Regions from separate parts of the Streptomyces sp. NPDC007901 genome, predicted to be linked through region 3. Evidence: riboswitches for the same ligand, from Rfam matches in the RefSeq annotation. Region 3 holds a riboswitch; each other region holds the start of a gene.
The links. Region 3 has a riboswitch for thiamine pyrophosphate ahead of thiO (glycine oxidase ThiO). Riboswitches for the same ligand answer to the same signal wherever they lie in the genome.

Region 1 (6,505 bases), on a different contig from region 3:
GGCGCCCCGCATCCGGAGCCCGAACGCCACGTTCCCGCCCACGTCCCGCTGCGGAAACAGCTGATGGTCCTGGAACATCAGCCCGACCTCCCGCCGGTGCGCCGGCACCCGCGTCTGGTCCCGGCCGTCGAGCAACACCCGCCCAACGTCCAGCGGTTGCAGCCCCGCCACCGCCCTGAGCAGCGTCGACTTGCCGCTCCCGCTCGGGCCGAGCACGCACACCACCTCGTGCTCGGCGACCTCGAGACCGACGGCGTCGAGCACGGCCCGCCCGCCGAACCGCACAGTGGCCCGCTCCAGTTCGAGAAGGGACATCAGAACTCCCCCGTCCGGTCCGTCCGCAGCCGTTCGAGCACCAGCAGCGCCACCGCGCACACCACCATCAGAATCGTGGAAAGGGCCATCGCCTGGCCGTAGTTGAGATCACCGGGGCGGGACAGCAGCCGGGCCACCGCGACCGGCAGCGTCGGGTTGTCGGGGCGTGCGATGAACACGGTCGCCCCGAACTCCCCCAGCGACACCGCGAAGGCGAAGCCCGCCGCGATCAGCAGCGCCCGCCGCACCAACGGCAGATCGACCTCCCGCCACACCCGCCACGGCGAGGCCCCGAGCACGGCCGCCGCCTCCCGCAGCCGCTCGTCCACGGCCCGCAGCACGGGCAGCATGGTCCGTACGACGAAGGGCACGCCGACCAGCGCCTGTGCCAGCGGGACGAGGATCCACGACTGGCGCAGATCCAGCGGCGGCCTGTCGAGCGCGATCAGGAACCCGAAGCCGACGGTCACGGCCGACACGCCCAGCGGCAGCATCAGCAGCGCGTCGAACCCCCGTACCAGCCGCCCCGCGTCCCGCTGGGCCAGCGCGGCGGCGGCGAGCCCGCCGATCACCAGGGCGATCGCGGTGGCGGCGACCGCGTACTGCAGGGAGTTGACCACCGACTCGATCGGCGCGACCAGGAAGGTGCCGCCGTCGGCGTCGCCCAGCGCCCGGTAGTACCCGAACCCCCCGTCGAGCGACCGCCGTACCAGCACGGCCAGCGGCAGCACGAGGAGGACGGCGACGGTGGCGAGGACCCCGCCGAGCAGCGCCCACTGCCCGGTCCCGCGCGGCCGGCGCGCGGTCACCTCCGGGGCGACCAGGCGCAGCGCGCTCTCCCGCCGCCGTACCGTCCACGCGTGCACGGCGAGGATCGCGCCGACCGCGACGAACTGCACGATCGTGAGGACGGCGGCCGTGGAGAGGTCGAAGATCTCCGACGTCTGCCGGTAGATCTCCACTTCCAGGGTGGAGAAGGTGGGGCCGCCGAGGATCTGCACCACACCGAAGGAGGTGAAGGTGAACAGGAAGACCATCAGCGCGGCGGCGGCCACGGCGGGCGCGAGCGCGGGCAGGGTGACCTTCCGCCAGGCACCCAGCGGCGAGGCGCCGAGCATCCGCGCGGCCTCCTCCTGCCGCGGGTCCAGCTGCGCCCAGAGCCCGCCCACGGTCCGTACGACCACGGCGTAGTTGAAGAAGACATGCGCCAGCAGGATGGCCCAGACGGTGGTGTCCAGTCGTACGCCCCACAGCTCGTCGAGCAGTCCGCCGCGCCCGACGAGCGCCAGGAAGGCGGTCCCGACCACCACCGTCGGCAGCACGAAGGGGACCGTCACCACGGCCCGCAGCACCTGCTTGCCCGGGAAGTCCAGGCGGGCGAAGACATAGGCGGCGGGCAGCGCGACCAGCAGGGTGAGCGCGGTGGAGGCGAGCGCCTGCAAGGTGGTGAACCAGAGCACGTGCCGGATGTCGGACTGGCCGAGGACGTCGGCGATCCGCCCGAACCGCCAGGCCCCGTCGGCCTTCAGACCGCGGGTGACGATCGCCGCGACCGGCCAGGCGAAGAAGACGCCGAAGAACGCGACGGGCACGAGCATCAGCCCGAGCCGCGCCGCGCTCCCCCAACGGCCCTTGTGCGGGGCTACTTCAGTACGAGTGACGTCCACGTCTTGACCCACTGGTCACGGTTGGCGGCGATCTTCTCGGGCGCCATGGTCTCGGGGTCCTGGGCGGCGGGACCGTACTTGGTGAACTCGGCGGGCACACTCGCCCCCTTCACCACCGGGTACACGAACATGTTCAGCGGCATGTCCTCCTGGAACTCCTTGGAGACCAGGAAGTCGATGAGCGCCTTGCCGCCCTTGCTGTTCCCGGCGTTGCTCAGCAGCCCGGCGAACTCGATCTGCCGGAAGCAGGTGCCGGTCGCGACTCCGGTGGGCGCGGTGCTGGGCTTCGGGTCGCCGTAGATCACCTCGGCGGGCGGCGAGGAGGCGTACGACACGACGAGCGGCCGGTCGCCCTTGGCCTTCTTGCCGCCCGCGGAGCCGGAGAACTCCTCGTTGTAGGCCTGCTCCCAGCCGTCGACGACCTTGACGCCGTTGGCCTTCAGCTTCTTCCAGTAGTCCTGCCACCCGCTGTCCCCGTACTGCGCGGCGGAGCCGAGCAGGAAACCGAGCCCCGGCGAGGAGGTGGCCGCGTTCTCGGTGACGAGGAGGTTCTTGTACTGCGGCTTGACGAGATCGGCGTACGAGGTCGGCGGGGTCAGCTTGTGCTCGCTGAAGTACGCCTTGTCGTAGTTGACGCAGATGTCGCCGTAGTCGATGGGCGTGACCCGGTGCTTGGCCGCGTCGAGCCGGTAGGCCGTGCCGACCTGGTCGAGCCCCTTCGCCTCGTACGGCTGGAAGAGCCCGTTGTCGAGTGCCCTGGACAGCAGGGTGTTGTCGACGCCGAAGAAGACGTCGCCCTGCGGGTTGTCCTTGGTCAGGATCGCCTTGTTGACGGCCTGCCCGGCGTCGCCGTCCTTGAGGACCTTCACCTGGTAGCCGGACTGCTTCTCGAAGTCCTGGAGCACGTTCTTGGAGACGGCCCACGAGTCGTGGCTGACGAGGGTGACGGTCTTGGAGTCGGCCGCCGAACCCGACGACGACGAACACGCGGACAGCGTGACGAGACCGAGCCCTACGGCCGCGGCCACGAAGGTCTTGGTGTGCACTGGTGTTTTCCTCCTGGGGTGGACCAGGAAGAGACGCGGCCCTGCCCGCGGTGTGCGGGCAGGGCGCAACAGCTTGAGTGATGACCGAACTTCCTACCCAGAATGACCTGGGCGAGGTTCAGAGGGTCTGCGGCCCGATTGCCGCACTCTCAGCGCTGTGGCGCTCCCCTGTCGGAATATGAAGATGTGGTGGCCAGATCCTACCGCTCGGTGGCCGCGAGCTGACCACAGGCGCCGTCGATCTCCTGGCCACGGGTGTCCCGTACGGTGACGGGCACACCATGGGCGGCGATCGCCTCGACGAACGCCTTCTCGTCCTCGGGCCGCGAGGCGGTCCACTTGGAGCCCGGCGTCGGGTTCAGCGGGATCAGGTTGACGTGCACGGGCTTGCCGCGGAGCAGCCGGCCGAGCCGGTCACCGCGCCACGCCTGGTCGTTGATGTCCCGGATGAGGGCGTACTCGATGCTGAGCCGCCGGCCGCTCTTCTCGACGTAGTCGAACCCGGCGTCGAGCACCTCGCGCACCTTCCACCGGGTGTTGACCGGGACGAGAGTGTCGCGCAGTTCGTCGTCGGGGGCGTGCAGGGAGATCGCGAGCCGGCACTTGAAGCCCTCGTCGGCGAACCGGTTGATGGCCGGGACCAGTCCGACGGTCGAGACGGTGATGCCGCGCTGCGAGAGCCCGAGCCCGTCCGGCGCGGGATCGGTGAGCGCCCGGATGGCGCCGACCACCCGCTTGTAGTTGGCGAGCGGCTCGCCCATCCCCATGAAGACGATGTTCGAGAGCCGGGCAGGACCGCCGGGCACCTCGCCGTCCCGGAGCGCCCGCATCCCGTCCACGATCTGGTGGACGATCTCCGCGGTGGACAGATTCCGGTCCAGACCCGCCTGCCCCGTCGCACAGAACGGGCAGTTCATCCCGCACCCCGCCTGCGAGCTGATGCACATCGTCACCCGGTCCGGGTAGCGCATCAGCACCGACTCGACGAGCGTGCCGTCGAACAGCCGCCACAGCGTCTTGCGAGTGGTGCCCTCGTCCGTCGACAGATGCCGTACCACGGTCATCAGTTCGGGGAACAGCGCCTCGCGCAGCTTCTCCCGGGAGCCGGCCGGGATGTCCGTCCACTGCTCGGGGTCGTGCGCGTACCGCGCGAAGTAGTGCTGCGAGAGCTGCTTGGCACGGAACGGCTTCTCCCCCGTCTCGGCCACCGCGTCCTTGCGCTCGGCGGGCGAGAGATCGGCGAGATGCCGCGGCGGCTTCTTGGCTCCGCGCGGGGCGACGAAAGTGAGTTCTCCGGGCTTGGGCATGGTGGTACCAGTGTCGCAGATCCACTTGGGTGGCCTGTGACCGAAGGTTTCGTCCGGTGGGGCCCGGTGCGGACGGGGCTCAGGACCGGGCCGTCGTGATGAGGGCGAAGAGGGCGCCTACGGGGTCGAGGAACATGGCGAAGCGACCGATGCCCGGTGCCTCGGTGACCGGGATGAGGACGACGGCTCCGGACTCGACGGCCCTGGCGGAGGTCGCGTCGCAGTCGGTCACCTCGAAGTACGGGTGCCACTCCGGCGTCGAACCGGCGTCGAGGTTGGCCTGGGGCAGCTGCATCAGGCCGCCCAGGGCCGCCTGTGCGCCGGCGCCGGCCGGGGTGAGGACGCTGTAGGTGAGTCCGGGGCCCATCGGCACATCGCGCGTCTGCCAGGAGAAGACCGAGGTGTAGAAGGCCTTCGCCGCGCTCGCGTCGGTGGTGTAGAGCTCCGCCCGGGACAGGCTGCCGGGGGCGCCGACCAGGTCCAGGCCCTGGGTGTCGCCGGGCTGCCAGACCGCGAAGTCCGCGCCGGTGGGGTCGGTGAAGGCGGCGGTCCGTCCGAAGGTGAAGACGTCCCCCGGGGCGACCCGGACCCGGCCGCCGCCCTCTTCCACGGCCTTGGCGGTGGCGTCGGCGTCCGGGGTGTGGAAGTACAGCGTCCAGGACGGGCTCGCGCCCTCCTCGGTGAGCGGGCCGAGACCCGCGACCGTCCTGCCGTCCTGCAGGAAGAAGCCGTAGCCGCCCGCCTCCGGTCCCGCCGACCGGTGCTCCCAGCCGAGGACGGCGGAGTAGAAGGCGGCGCTCTCCCCGGTGTCCGGGCTGCCCAGGTCGAGCCAGTTCGGGGCGCCGGGCACATAGGCGGTCGTCAGCATCGCGTGGCCTCCTCGGTCACCAGGTCACGGGCAGCGTACGCGGTCCGCGGATCAGGCCCCGGCTCTGGAACTCGACCTCGCGCGGCGGTACGGCGAGCCGGATGCCGGGGAAGCGGGTGAGGACCGAGCCGATCATGATCTCGGCCTCCATGCGGGCCATGATCGCGGCCATGCAGTGGTGGGGGCCGTGCCCGAAGGCGAGGTGGGGACCGTTGGTGCGGTCGAAGTCCAGGACGTCGGGGTCGGGGAAGACCGCGGGGTCGCGGTTGGCGGCGACGTACGCGTTGTAGACGACCTCGCCGGCCCGGATCAGCTGGCCGCCGACCTCGACGTCCTCGACGGCGACCCGTGGGATGCCGACGCCGTTGCGGTGCGGGACGTAGCGGAACAGCTCGTCCACGGCCTTGGGGAGCAGTTCCGGCTCGCGGCGCAGCCGGTCCATGTGGTGGGGGCGGGTCAGCAGCGCGTACATCATCGACCCGCTGTTGTTGCGGACCGCGTGGCCGCCGCTGACCTGGATGGCGGTGGCCAGGGAGATCGCCTCGTCGTCGGTGAGCTCGCCGTCGGCCGCGGCCTGCGCCAGCACGCCGGCGAGGTCGTCGCGGGGCTCGGCGCGACGGCGCTGCAGCAGCTCGGCGATCCGGGCCCGGGTGGCCCGGGCGGCCTCCCGGGCACGTTCCTCGGCGTCGGGGCCGGCGGAGAGCAGGGCCTCGCCGGTCTCCGCCCAGCGGTGCCAGTCCTTCTCGTCGACGCCGAGGAAGTCACGGATCACGGCGATCGGGAAGGGGCCGTGCAGTTGCTCCATGAGGTCGGCCGGCGGGCCCGCCTCGGCCATCGCGTCGAGGAGTTCGGCGGCCCTGTGTTCGGCCATCGGCCGCAGCCGCTGCATGGCCCGCCCGGTGAAGGCACGGGCGACGACCCGGCGCAGCCGGTTGTGCCCGGGCGGGTCGATGTACTGCAGCCCCGCCGTCTGCGAGGCGACGGGCTCCGGGCGCATGCTGGTGACGTCGCGGCCGACGACCGCCTCCCGCGAGAAGCGCGGGTCGGAGGTGACGAAGCGGACGTCCTCGTACCGGGTGACCAGCCAGGCGTGCCCCTCGCCGTGCGCGAGCCTGATCCGGGTGACCGGCTCCTCGCGCATCATCTCGTCCAGGAACGGGTCGGGGTCGAGGGCGGGCAGGTCGTCGACGGACCAGAACCGCACCGGCGGAGGCGGCGAGGTCGGGGACGGGGTGGAGGCCGGGGCCGGGTCGAGGGGCATGGGCACACTCCCTGCGCGTCGGAGGACACAGCGTCCTCACA
Region 2 (6,505 bases), on a different contig from region 3:
TACGTTCAGCAAGATTTGACTACCATTAAAGGGGTAAATCCCGGCCAGTCGGTGTCATATGACGGGGTAGGCGATGCGCGAGTCCGTACAAGCTGAAGTCATGATGAGCTTTCTCGTTTCGGAGGAGCTCTCCTTCCGCATCCCCGTGGAGTTGCGCTACGAGACGTGTGATCCGTATGCCGTGCGGCTCACCTTTCATCTGCCCGGGGACGCGCCGGTGACCTGGGCCTTCGGCCGGGAGCTGCTGATCGACGGGGTGGGCCGGCCGTGCGGGGAGGGCGACGTGCATATCGCGCCCGCCGATTCCGAGGTCCTGGGCGAGGTGCTGATCCGGCTTCAGGTCGGTGGCGACCAGGCCGTGTTCCGTTCCTCCGCGCCACCCCTGGTGGCCTTCCTCGACCGTACGGACAAGCTGGTGCCGCTCGGCCAGGAAGGCGCGCTGGCCGACTTCGACGCCCACCTGGACGAGGCCCTGGACCGCATCCTGGCCGAGGAACAGAGCGCCGGCTGAGGCGTTACGGCAGGGGGCGGGAACCGCTCCGCCGAGCCGTGTGAGGGGGAGCAGGAACGCTTCTCCGCGCCCTCCGGCAGGCGCCGTGACCCCGCTCCTCGCACGGCCCGTTCTCCAGGACCGCGCGCGGGGCTCTCACCGCTTCCGGCGCCGCCCCCGCCCGCGGCGCCCCGGGGCCTCCACGGCCGCGACCGCCTCCTTGCCGGGCCGGTCGGCCGACACCACCAGGGCCGCGAGCAGCGTGGTGACGGGCACCGAGGCGACCAGGCCGATCGAGCCCACCAGGGTGCGCACGATCTCCTCGGCCACCAGTTCGCTGTTGGCGACCGTGGCCACGCTGCTCTGCGCGATCGAGAAGAGCAGCAGCAGCGGCAGCGCGGCGCCCGCGTAGGCCAGGACGAGGGTGTTGACGACGGAGGCGATGTGGTCGCGGCCGATGCGGATGCCCGCCCGGTACAGCCCGCGCCAGCCCATCGTCGGGTTGGCCTCGTGCAGCTCCCAGACGGCCGAGGTCTGGGTCACCGTCACATCGTCCAGGACACCCAGCGAACCGATGATGACACCGGCCAGCAGCAGACCGCTCATGTCGATCGACGGGTACAGGCCGTGGATCAGGCCGGTGTTGTCGTCGGTGTTGCCGGTGAGCGCGGCCCAGTCGATGAACTCCGAACCGAGGACCCCGATCAGGCACAGCGAGACCAGGGTGCCGAGTACCGCCACCGAGGTCCGGGCCGACAGCCCATGGCAGATGTACAGGGCGATCAGCATGATGGCGCTCGACCCGACCACCGCCATCAGCAGCGGATTCGAGCCCTGCAGGATCCCCGGCAGGATGAACATCGTCAGCACCAGGAAGCTGACCGCCAGCGCGACCAGCGCCATCACACCGCGCAGCCGGCCCACCACCACGACGGCGAGCGCGAAGATCCCGGCGAGCAGTGCCATCGGGAACTTCCGGTTGACGTCGGTGACCGAGTACTGCAGGTCCTTGGGTGCGGAAGGCTCGTAAGCGGCCACGACCTTCTCGCCCTCGTGCAACTGCCGGGACTGGTCGGGCTGCACGATCTCGGTGAAGGTGCGGCCCTGGTCCTTGCCGGTGTCGACCCGGACCGTGGCCTTCTTGCAGGTGCCGTCCTCCTCCTGCTTCGAGGAACCGCCCTCGGCGGTGGAGGTGTCGCCGGTCGAGCCGCCCCCGGAGGCGTTGACCGACTTGCAGCTGACCGAGACGACCTTGGTGACCGTCGCCTGCTGCGTCTGGCGGTCGAAGCCGACGCCGGTGCGCTCGTGCGACGGGGCGCCGCCGGGCCACAGCACCACCAGGCCGGCCACGACCGCGGCGGTGAAGGGGATCAGGATCGCCGCGATGACCTTGCGCAGATGCTTGGAGACGGGCGCGGCGGGTCCGTGACTGTGGCTGTGCGAGTGGCCGTGCCCGCCACCGGCTCCGGAGCTGCCCCGGCCGGGGGCCTCTCCGGGCGGGTGGGCGTGGGCGTTGTCGTGGCTGTGCTCGTGGCCGGCCTGTTGGCCCTGTCCATGCGCGTGACCGGCCTGTTGGCCCTGTCCATGCGCGTGGCCCTGGTCGTACTGCCGGCTCTGCCCGTGGCTGTGTCCGTCACCGGCACCATGGCCCCCGTGGCCGGTACCGCCGCCCTGCGGGGCGCCGTTGCCGCGCCTCGGCTCGGGGGGCGGATGAGGGTGCTGCTGAGTCGAGGTCACCACCCGATCATCGCAAGAACGGCAGGGGCCCCCTGTTCACCGCGCCCGAATTGACGCTAGCGTGGAGGCACCTTTGCACACGCGGGAGCTCGGAGCACCGGGCTGAGAGGGCGCTGACCTCCGTATTCGCGATGTTTCACGTGGAACGAGTGATGTTTCACAGGGAACGCCGCCCGACGGAAGCCGCTGCGTCGACCGCCGAACCTGTTACCGGGTAATGCCGGCGTAGGGAGTAGGTCTCATGACCCATGAGGACGCACGCACGCCTGCCTTCAGCCAGGACGAACAGCCCATTGCGGGCGAACCGTCCCTGGAGGCCGGGAAGTCCATCGGCTGGCACAAGGGGTATGTCGAGGGTTCGCGCCCCGACCTTCGGGTGCCGGTCCGTCAGGTGCATCTCACCAACGGGCAGTCGGTGACGCTCTACGACACCTCGGGCCCGTACACCGATCCGTTCGTCGAGACCGACGTCCGCAGGGGTCTGCCGCCGCTGCGGGAGAACTGGATCATCGCCCGTGGCGACACCGCCGAGTACACGGGCCGGCCCGTCCGTCCCGAGGACGACGGGATCAAGCACACCTCGCCGCGCGGCGGTCTGCGCAACCTGGACGCGGTCTTCCCGGGCCGCCCGCGCCAGCCCCGCCGCGGCCGGGACGGCGAGGCGGTCACGCAGCTCGCGTACGCCCGCCGGGGCGAGATCACCCCGGAGATGGAGTACGTGGCCATCCGCGAGAACGTCGCTCCCGAGGTGGTCCGCGAGGAGATCGCGGCGGGCCGTGCCGTGCTGCCGGCCAACGTCAACCACCCGGAGATCGAGCCGATGATCATCGGCAAGCGGTTCCTGGTGAAGGTCAACGCCAACATCGGCAACTCGGCGGTGACCTCCTCGATCGAGGAGGAGGTCGAGAAGATGACCTGGGCGACCCGGTGGGGCGCCGACACGGTCATGGACCTCTCCACCGGCCGCAACATCCACACCACCCGCGAGTGGGTGCTGCGCAACTCCCCCGTTCCCATCGGCACGGTGCCGCTCTACCAGGCCCTGGAGAAGGTCGACGGCAGGGCCGAGGAGCTGACCTGGGAGATCTACAAGGACACGGTCATCGAGCAGGCCGAGCAGGGCGTGGACTACATGACCGTCCACGCGGGCGTGCGGCTGCCGTTCGTCCCGCTGACCGCCAACCGCAAGACCGGCATCGTCTCGCGCGGCGGCTCGATCATGGCGGCCTGGTGCCTGGCGCACCACAAGGAATCGTTCCTGTACGAGAACTTCGAGGAACTCTGCGAGATCCTCGCCGCCTACGACGTCACGTACTCACTGGGTGACGGCCTGCGCCCCGGCTCCATCGCGGACGCCAACGACGAGGCGCAGTTCGCGGAGTTGCGCACGCTCGGGGAACTCAACCGGATCGCCAGGCGTTTCCATGTACAGACGATGATCGAGGGCCCGGGCCATGTCCCGATGCACAAGATCAAGGAGAACATCGACCTTCAGCAGGAGATCTGCGATGAAGCTCCGTTCTATACGCTCGGCCCGCTGACCACGGACGTCGCGCCGGCGTACGACCACATCACCTCCGGTATCGGCGCCGCGATGATCGCCTGGTGGGGTACGGCGATGCTCTGCTACGTCACGCCCAAGGAGCACCTGGGCCTGCCCAACCGGGACGACGTCAAGACCGGCGTCATCACCTACAAGATCGCCGCCCACGCGGCCGACCTCGCCAAGGGCCACCCGGGCGCCCAGGAGTGGGACGACGCACTGTCCGACGCCCGCTTCGAGTTCCGGTGGGAGGACCAGTTCAACCTCGCCCTGGACCCGGACACCGCCCGCGAGTTCCATGACGAGACGCTCCCGGCGGAGCCGGCCAAGACGGCGCACTTCTGCTCGATGTGCGGGCCGAAGTTCTGCTCGATGAAGATCAGCCAGAGCATCAACGAGCGCTTCGGCGGTGCGCAGGCCGAGGGAGCGTCACCCGAGGAGATCGCGGAGGGGATGCTCCAGAAGTCGAAGGAGTTCGCGGCGAGCGGCAACCGGGTCTATCTGCCGCTGGCGGACTGAGCCGCTCCCCTGCTGCCGGTCCGGGGCGTCCAGCACCCCGGACCGGCACCCTCGCCCCCCCTCGGAGGGTCCGCGAGGCGTCTGTCACGGCACGAGGACGAGCTTTCCCGAGGTGCGTCCGGTCTCGATCGCGCGGTGCGCCTCGGCGGCCGCGGAGAGCGGGTAGGTGTCCTGGACGAGCACCCGCAGCCGGTCGGCCTCGATGCGCTCGGTGATGCGGTCCAGGACCGCGCCGGAGGGAGCGGCGGTGACCCACGCGTAGCGCAGCCCGCGCTCGGCGGCCCGGTGCTCGTCCATGCCCGGGTCGATCGAGGCGCCGACGAGCAGTCCGCCCGGGCGCAGCACCTCGAGGGAGCGCGGCCCGTAGGAGCCGCCGACCAGGTCCAGCACCGTGTCCACCGGGGACACGGCCGATTCGAAGGCGGTGGCCGTGTGGTCGATCAGCTCGTCGGCACCCAGCTCGCGCAGCAGATCGTGGCGGGCCGGCCGCGCGGTGCCGATGACATACGCCCCCAGTTCCTTGGCCAGCTGCACCGCGACATGGCCGACGCCACCGGCGGCCGCGTGGATCAGCACCCGGTCACCGGGCCGGACCCGGGCCAGTACGGTCAGCGCCTGCCAGGCGGTCAGGGCGACCAGGGGAACGGCCCCCGCGTGCGCCAGGTCCAGGTTCTTGGGAGCGAGGGCCAGCGCCTCGGCCGGCGCGGCGGTGAACTCGGCGTACGCGCCACGGCGAGAGACCGGCAGCATGCCGTACACCGGGTCCCCCGGCGCGAACCCGGTCACGCCCTCGCCGAGCCGCTCGACGACACCGGCGACATCGTTGCCCGGCGTCCACGGCAGCTCGACCAGCTCCGGCACCCGGCCGGAGCGGAGCACCGCGTCGCCGGGGTTGACCCCGGCCCCGGCGACCCGCAGCAGCACCTCCCCGGGGCCCGGCTCCGGTATGCCGGTCTCGGCGTACCCCAGTGTCTCGGGACCGCCGAACACGGACTGGACGACGGCGTGCATACGGGCGGCGGACATCAGGACTCCTCGACGGCGAGTGCGGCGGGCGCGGCGGGTGCGGCGAGCTCCATGATCGGCCCACGCAACGGCCCCGCGGAAGAAGGCACTTGTCTGATATCGAGGTACCTCATGGATACCGGCTTCGACCTCAGAGAACACGGCGGCGTGGATGTCTTCCTGCGCGACTGCCCCACCCGTGCCGTACTGGACGTGATCGCCGGCAAGTGGACCATGCTGGTGCTGGTGGCCCTCGAGGACGGGCGGCCCATGCGGTTCGCGGAGCTGCGCAGGCGGCTGGACGGCGTGACGCCGAAGGTGCTGACCCAGACCCTGCGCGCACTGGAGCGGGAAGGACTGCTGACCCGCACGGTGTATCCGACGGTGCCGCCGTGTGTGGAGTACCGGCTGACCGGGCTCGGCCGGGAGGTCGGCGGGCTCGTGCAGCGCATCACCGACTGGTCGCAGACGAACATCGCCGCCATCCGGGCGGCGCGGGAGGAGTACGACGGGCGTGCGGCCCGTCAGCTCCCCGGTGACGCCTCCTAGACCGGGTGTCCGGCCTGCGCCCCCGGGCCGGGGGCGCAAGCCGGGTCATTCCGGCTGGTGTTCCGGGCCTCCGAAGTCCGGGCTGGTGTAGTCCGGGCTGGTGAAGCTCGGGCGGGGGGCGGGGGCGGCGCCGTCGTCGGTGCTGAAGCCGGGACGGTCGTAGCCGAGGCGTGGCATCCGGCCCGCCGGGCTCGACGGGGCCGTACGGCGCAGTCCGGCCGTGCCGGGTTCGGTGGCCAGCGCCTCCCGGAGGAAGGGCAGGATGCCGCGCTCCAGCAGGGCGTCCCGCCAGGCCTCCCGGGCCTTGGCCACCTCCCCGCCGGGTTCGCCGTAGGGTCCTGCCTCCAGCGAGGGGCTGTTGCGCAGTGCGGTGAGCAGCAGTCCCGCGCCGGCCATGAGGATGGCGGCCGCGGTCACGACGCCGAACACCCAGCCCGCGGTGAGCATGGTCTGGGCGAACGCCGGGGCCGGGTCCAGCATCTTCAGGACGTAGCCGACGAGCAGGAAGATCGCGGCGGCGGTGCCGGCGAGCACGGGCGCCAGGACCAGGGCGAGGGCGAAGCCTCCGGCGCCGGTGGTCTCGGCGGCCTCGCCGAGGGTGGTGGCGAGCCCCATCGCACCGCCGGCGCCCGGCTCCGTGGAGCCGGTCTCCTGGACGGTGG
Region 3 (6,505 bases):
CCGACCGCGAAGGCGATCGCGCCCACGCCGATGACGATGACGGACGGGATCAGGACACCGAAGACGACTCCGAGGAAGCCGACGAAGGCGAGCAGCCGCCAGCGCAGCCGCGCCTTGTACTGCAGCAGTACCTCGCCGAGCAACCACAGCGCGACGATGCCGAACGCTGCGTAGAGGACCGTCCAGCCCATGTACGCCCCTCTCCCAGTGACCGCTACGCAGTGTGTCGTACTCCGGTGCGGCCGGTCTAGGCCCGCGGGGGATGGTGCAGGCCCAGGTTTTCGTAGATTTCCAGCGTTGCCGTGGAGTTGTTGAGCGTGATGAAGTGCAGTCCGGGCACTCCCTCGGCCAGCAGCCGCGCGCAGAACTCCGTGGCGAATTCGATGCCAATGGAGCGTACCGCCGCCGGATCGTCTTTCGCTGTGAGGATCCGCTCTTTCAGGACGTCCGGGAAGACCGCGTTGCTGAGTTTGGGCAGCCGTTCCAGCATCTTCACACTGGTGACCGGGAGAATTTCCGGAATCACCGGCGTCTCGCAGCCGGCCGCCGCGACCGAGTCACGAAGGCGAAGGTAGGACTCGGGCTGGAAGAACATCTGCGTGATGGCGTAGTCGGCGCCCGCGCGGCACTTGTCGACGAAGTGCCGGACGTCGGTGTCCCAGTCGCCGGAGCGCGGATGCATCTCCGGGAAGGCGGCGACGCCCACGCAGAAGTCGCCCGACTCCTTGATCAGCCGGACGAGTTCGGCGGCGTAGGTCAGGCCCTGCGGATGCGCCACCCAGTCGCCCATCGGGTCGCCGGGCGGGTCACCGCGCACCGCGAGCATGTTGCGGATCCCGGCGTCCGCGTACTGGCCGATGATGTTGCGCAGCTCGGCCAGCGAGTGGTCGACCGCGGTGAGGTGGGCGACCGGGGTGAGCGTGGTGTCGGCGACGATCTGCTCGGTCTCCTTGACCGTGCCCGCGCGGGTGGAACCGCCGGCACCGTAGGTCACGGAGACGAAGTCGGGGGCGACCGCCTCGACCCGCCGGAGCGCGCTCCACAGGTTCCGCTCACCCTTGGGGGTCTTCGGCGCCGAGAACTCGAACGAGTACGTGGTTTTGCCGGAGGCGAGCATGTCGCGCACGGTGCGTGCGCGGTCAGTCCTGGTGGATGCAGTTCCTAGGGCCATACTCGCAGGTTAGCCAGGGGCGGACGGTGACCCAACCGCGCTCGGGAAATTCGCCCGGTTTGTCGGCCTCCCGTCCGGATACTGGACATGTTTCCGGACAGCCGGGCCGGACGGTGCGCTACGCCGACCGCAGCCGCTTCGCGAACTCGGCCGCCGCCGCGCCCGGGTCGTCGGCGTCGGTGAGCGCCCGGACGACGACCACCCGGCGGGCGCCCGCCTCCAGGACCTGGTCGAGGTTGCCCAGGTCGATGCCGCCGATGGCGAACCAGGGGCGGTCGGTGCCCAGGCCGGCGGTGTACCGCACCAGGTCGAGGCCGGGGGCGTGGCGGCCGGGCTTGGTGGGGGTGGGCCAGCAGGGGCCGGTGCAGAAGTAGTCCACCCCGTCCTGGACGGCGGCCGCGGCGGCCTCGGACCCGGCGTGCGTGGAGCGGCCGATCAGGACGTCCGGGCCGAGGATCGCGCGGGCGGCGGGTACCGGCAGGTCGCCCTGGCCGAGGTGGAGCACGTCGGCGCCGGCCGCATGGGCCACGTCCGCCCGGTCGTTGACCGCGAGCAGCTTGCCGTGCCGGGCGCAGGCATCGGCGAACACGGCGAGGTGCTCCAGCTCCTCGCCGGCCTCCATGCCCTTGTCGCGCAACTGCACGATGTCGACACCGCCCGCCAGGACCGCGTCCAGGAACTCGGCGAGGTCACCCTGCTCCTTACGGGCGCCCGTGCAGAGGTAGAGACGGGCGTCGGCCAGCCGGGCGCGGGCGGTGTCGGTCATCGTCTTGGTCCCCCGTTGAGTCGGTACTGGCTGCCTCAGACGGCGAGCGCCTGGGCGCGGCGCTTCACCTCCGTACCGCGATTCTCACTCAGCGCCTGCGCGGGGGTGCCGGGCAGGGTCTCGTCGGGGGTGAAAAGCCATTCCAGCATCTCTTCGTCGCTGAAGCCGTCGTCCCGCAGGAGCGTCAGGGTCCCGGACAGGCCCTTGACGACCTTGTCGCCGTCGATGAAGGCGGCGGGGACGTGCAGCGCGCGGTTCTCGCCACGGCGTACGGCGATGAGCTGGCCCTCCTTGACCAGCTGCCGCACACGCGTCACCTCGACGTCGAGCATCTCTGCGATGTCGGGGAGGGTGAGCCATGCGGGGACGAGAGCATCGATGTTTGCGTCAATCTCGGTCACGGGGTCAAGGGTAGGCGTTTTGGTGGTTCGGGCGCGATGGGTGGGTGTTCGGGTGCGGCGCCGTGGGGGCTGATCGCGCCCACGCGGCGGAGCCGCACATGCCAACAGCCCCGCGCCCCTAAAGGGGCGCTGCGGTCGCATCTTTCAAGGGGCGGGCCGGATCGGCCAGTGCCTCGGCGTCCATCTGGCGCCCCGCCTCGATCAGCCGTCGTCCCTGTGCCAGATCACGCGGGCGACCGACGGCCAGGAGGGCTACCAGGCGGTCTTCGCGCAGCCAGCAGACGCTCCAGGACGGGCCGGACGGATCGCCGCGCCACACCAGCCGGTCGGCGGACGCGTGGTGGCCGGCGTACTGGACGAAGCGGCCGAACTGTTCGGACCAGAAGTACGGCACGGGGTCGTAGACGGCGTCGGTCTCGCCGAGGATGTTGGCGGCGACGGTGCGCGGGCCCTGGAGGGCGTTGTCCCAGTGGTGGATCAGCAGGCGCTCGCCGTAGCGGCCGGACGGGAAGGAGGCGCAGTCGCCGACCGCGTAGACGTCCGGGACGTTGGTGCGCAGCCGGTCGTCGGCGAGCACCTCGCCGTGGGAGCCGAGCTCGATGCCGGAGCCGGTCAGCCAGGAGGTGGCGGGGCGGGCGCCGATGCCGACCACGACGGCGCCCGCGGGCACCTGTGAGCCGTCGTCGAGCATCACCGCGCCGGGCTCGACCCGCGCCACGCGCGCGTGGGTGCGCAGGTCGGCGCCGCTGTCGGCGTACCAGGCGGTCATCGGCACGGCCACCTCCGCGGGCAGCGCCCCGGCGAGCGGACGGTCGGCGGCCTCCACGACGGTGACCGCGCAGCCGGCCTCGCGGGCCGCGGTGGCGAACTCGGCGCCGATCCAGCCCGCGCCGACGACCACGACGTCGTGCTGCCGGACGAGCACGGGCCGCAGCCGTTCGGCGTCGTCGAGGGTGCGCAGCAGATGGACGCCGGGCACGCCCTCGGTGCCGGGCAGCGTGATCGGCTCGGCTCCGGTGGCGAGGACCAGGACGTCGTAGGGCACCGGTCCGGTCTCGGTGTCCAGCTCGCGGTCGGCGGGGCGCACGCCCAGCGCCTCGCGGCCCAGCGCCAGCTCGATGTCGAGGGCCTCGAAGTCGACCTCGAAGGCGGAGTTCTCGGCCTTGCCGAGGAGCACGGCCTTGGAGAGCGGCGGCCGGTCGTACGGCTGGTGCGGTTCGGCGCCGATCAGTGTGACGGGGCCGGTGAACCCCTGTTCGCGCAGGGCCACCGCGGTCTGCACCCCGGCCATGCCCGCGCCCACGACGACCACGCGCCGCGTCTGTGACGTGCCCTGTTGCTGCGTCTGCTCGCTCACCTGATCACCATAGACAAGAACGATAGACAACTGACAAACAGTCAGTCATGGGGCGTGCTGGGTGACGTCTTCCACAGCGCGGGCCCAGGCCGTCTTACCCGGGCGGAGCCCCGCGGGCTAGGGTGGCGGGCAAGCACACGCGGGAGCCCGGACGCACCGGGCTGAGAGGGAGGCTGGCGGCCTCCGACCGTACGAACCTGATCCGGGTCATGCCGGCGAAGGGAGGGGCTGGACGCCCATGTCCTCACATACGTCCGACGTCCTCGTCATCGGGGGCGGAGTCATCGGCCTGGTCACGGCCTGGCGGGCGGCTCAGCGCGGGCTCGCCACCGCCGTGGTCGATCCCGAACCCGGCGGCGGGGCCGCGCAGGTGGCGGCCGGGATGCTGGCCGCGGTCACCGAACTGCACTACGGCGAGCAGACCCTGCTGGGGCTCAACCTGGCCTCCGCCCGCCGCTATCCCGACTTCGCCGCCGAGCTGACCGAGCTCACCGGCCACGATCTCGGCTACCGGCGCTGCGGCACCCTCGCGGTCGCCCTGGACGCCGACGACCGGGCCCATCTGCGGGAGCTGCACGCCCTTCAGCAGCAGTCGGGCCTGGAGTCGGAGTGGCTGTCGGGCCGGGAGTGCCGGCGCCTGGAGCCGATGCTCGCGCCGGGCGTGCGCGGCGGGCTGCGGGTCGACGGCGACCACCAGATCGACCCGCGCCGGCTGGCGGCCGCCCTGGTGGCCGCGTGCGAGCGGGCCGGGGTGGTGTTCCACCGGGACTGGGCGGAGCGCCTGGAGGTGGTACGGGGGCGCGCCACCGGCGTCCTCACCCGCACGGGTGACACCTGCGGCGCGCGGCAGGTGGTACTGGCCGGCGGGAGCCTGAGCGGACAGCTCGCGGGCGTGCCCGACGACGTGCTGCCGCCGGTACGGCCGGTGAAGGGTCAGGTACTGCGGCTGACCGTGCCGAAGCGGTACGCGCCCTTCCTCAGCCGGACCGTACGGGCCGTGGTGCGCGGCAGCCAGGTCTACCTGGTGCCGCGGGAGAACGGCGAGCTGGTGGTCGGCGCGACCAGCGAGGAGCTGGGCTGGGACACGACGGTCACCGCGGGGGGCGTGTACGAGCTGTTGCGCGACGCGCACGAACTGGTCCCCGGGATCACCGAGCTGCCGCTCACCGAGACCCGGGCCGGGCTGCGCCCCGGCTCCCCCGACAACGCGCCGCTGCTCGGGCCGACCCGTCTCGACGGCCTGCTGCTGGCCACCGGGCACTACCGCAACGGGGTGCTGCTCACGCCGGTCACGGGGGACGTGATGGCGGAGCTGCTGGCCGGCGGGGAGCCGCCGGAGGAGGCCCGTCCGTTCACGCCGAGGCGATTCGGCGCCGTACTCGTGGAGCAGACCGCATGAACCTCTCCGTCACCATCTCCGTCAACGGCGAGCGCCGGGAGATCGCCCCGGGCACCGCGCTCGACACGCTCGTACGGTCCCTCACGCCCGCGCCCTCCGGGGTGGCCGCGGCGGTCAACGAGACCGTCGTACCGCGCGGCGAGTGGCCGGGCACGGCGCTCGCCGAGGGCGACCGCGTGGAAGTCCTCACCGCCGTGCAGGGGGGCTGAGCCATGGCCGACGATCCGTTCGTCCTCGGGGGTACGACCTTCTCCTCGCGGCTGATCATGGGGACCGGGGGTGCGCCGAGCCTGGAGGTGCTGGAGCGGGCGCTGGTCGCGTCCGGGACCGAGCTGACCACGGTCGCGATGCGGCGGGTGGATCCGGGGGTACGGGGGTCCGTGCTGTCGGTCCTCGAACGGCTGGGCATCCGGGTGCTGCCGAACACGGCCGGGTGCTTCACGGCGGGGGAGGCGGTGCTGACGGCCCGGCTGGCGCGGGAGGCGTTGGGGACCTCGCTGATCAAACTGGAGGTCATCGCCGACGAGCGCACGCTGCTGCCGGATCCGGTCGAGCTGCTGGACGCGGCGGAGACGCTGGTCGACGACGGGTTCACGGTGCTGCCGTACACCAACGACGACCCCGTGCTGGCCAGGAAGCTGGAGGACGTCGGGTGTGCGGCGGTGATGCCGCTGGGGTCGCCGATCGGGTCGGGGCTCGGGATCCGCAACCCGCACAACTTCCAGCTGATCGTCGAGCACGCGCGCGTGCCGGTGATTCTGGACGCGGGGGCCGGTACGGCGTCGGACGTGGCGCTGGCGATGGAGCTGGGGTGTGCGGGGGTGATGCTGGCGTCGGCGGTGACGCGGGCGCAGGATCCCGAGCGGATGGCTCACGCCATGCGGGCCGGGGTGGAGGCGGGGCGGTCGGCCCGGCTGGCGGGGCGGATTCCGCGGCGGCACTTCGCCGAGGCGTCCTCTCCTGCCGAGGGCCTGGCCGTGCTGGACCCCGAGCGCCCCGCGTTCTGACCGCCGGTCCGGTCACGTTTCCCTCTCCCACCCACGCACCGCCCGGCACTGTTCGCCGAAGAGGTGGCCCCCTCCCGTGGGGGCCGAGCGCCGTCGGCGGCCTCCGGGCGTGCGTGGCCTTCGGGCGGGCGTGGCGGGGCCGTGCCTCAGGCGTCGGCCAGTTCCGCGTTGGCGCGCTGGGTGATCAGGGTCAGTACGCGGCCGGCGACGGCGAGGTCCTCGGGCGGGATGCCGGCGTACAGGCGGGCGGCTATCCCGCCGCTCTCGGCGGAGACGCGCTCGTACAGGTCCCGTCCGGCGGCCGTGGGCCGCAGCCGGGACGGGTCGGCCGGGTCGGCTTCCAGCAGCTTCGCGGCCAGCAGTTCCTCGATCACGCCGTGCACGAACGAGTCGTCGTTCTTCAG

Region 1: linked by a shared signal. The riboswitch ahead of ACFZDK_RS32040 (thiamine ABC transporter substrate-binding protein) and the one ahead of thiO (glycine oxidase ThiO) in region 3 are both predicted to bind thiamine pyrophosphate.
Region 2: linked by a shared signal. The riboswitch ahead of thiC (phosphomethylpyrimidine synthase ThiC) and the one ahead of thiO (glycine oxidase ThiO) in region 3 are both predicted to bind thiamine pyrophosphate.

Annotation. Positions count from the first base shown of each region.
Region 1 covers NZ_JBIBKW010000011.1:118,126-124,630, forward strand. Annotated here, with positions in the region: gene ACFZDK_RS32030 (ATP-binding cassette domain-containing protein) at 1-315, opposite strand, end outside; gene ACFZDK_RS32035 (ABC transporter permease subunit) at 315-1,913, opposite strand; gene ACFZDK_RS32040 (thiamine ABC transporter substrate-binding protein) at 1,958-3,028, opposite strand; TPP riboswitch at 3,101-3,208, opposite strand; gene rlmN (23S rRNA (adenine(2503)-C(2))-methyltransferase RlmN) at 3,229-4,335, opposite strand; gene ACFZDK_RS32050 (VOC family protein) at 4,415-5,203, opposite strand; gene ACFZDK_RS32055 (cytochrome P450) at 5,220-6,464, opposite strand.
Region 2 covers NZ_JBIBKW010000003.1:64,304-70,808, reverse strand. Annotated here, with positions in the region: gene ACFZDK_RS10625 (SsgA family sporulation/cell division regulator) at 74-511, shown strand; gene ACFZDK_RS10620 (YibE/F family protein) at 647-2,227, opposite strand; TPP riboswitch at 2,299-2,476, shown strand; gene thiC (phosphomethylpyrimidine synthase ThiC) at 2,469-4,289, shown strand; gene ACFZDK_RS10610 (zinc-binding dehydrogenase) at 4,374-5,315, opposite strand; gene ACFZDK_RS10605 (winged helix-turn-helix transcriptional regulator) at 5,427-5,843, shown strand; gene ACFZDK_RS10600 (hypothetical protein) at 5,889-6,505, opposite strand, start outside.
Region 3 covers NZ_JBIBKW010000002.1:551,936-558,440, reverse strand. Annotated here, with positions in the region: gene ACFZDK_RS08305 (hypothetical protein) at 1-191, opposite strand, end outside; gene metF (methylenetetrahydrofolate reductase [NAD(P)H]) at 248-1,171, opposite strand; gene thiE (thiamine phosphate synthase) at 1,290-1,937, opposite strand; gene ACFZDK_RS08290 (Rv2175c family DNA-binding protein) at 1,973-2,338, opposite strand; gene ACFZDK_RS08285 (FAD-dependent oxidoreductase) at 2,457-3,695, opposite strand; TPP riboswitch at 3,825-3,936, shown strand; gene thiO (glycine oxidase ThiO) at 3,934-5,094, shown strand; gene thiS (sulfur carrier protein ThiS) at 5,091-5,303, shown strand; gene ACFZDK_RS08270 (thiazole synthase) at 5,307-6,101, shown strand; gene ACFZDK_RS08265 (MarR family transcriptional regulator) at 6,248-6,505, opposite strand, start outside.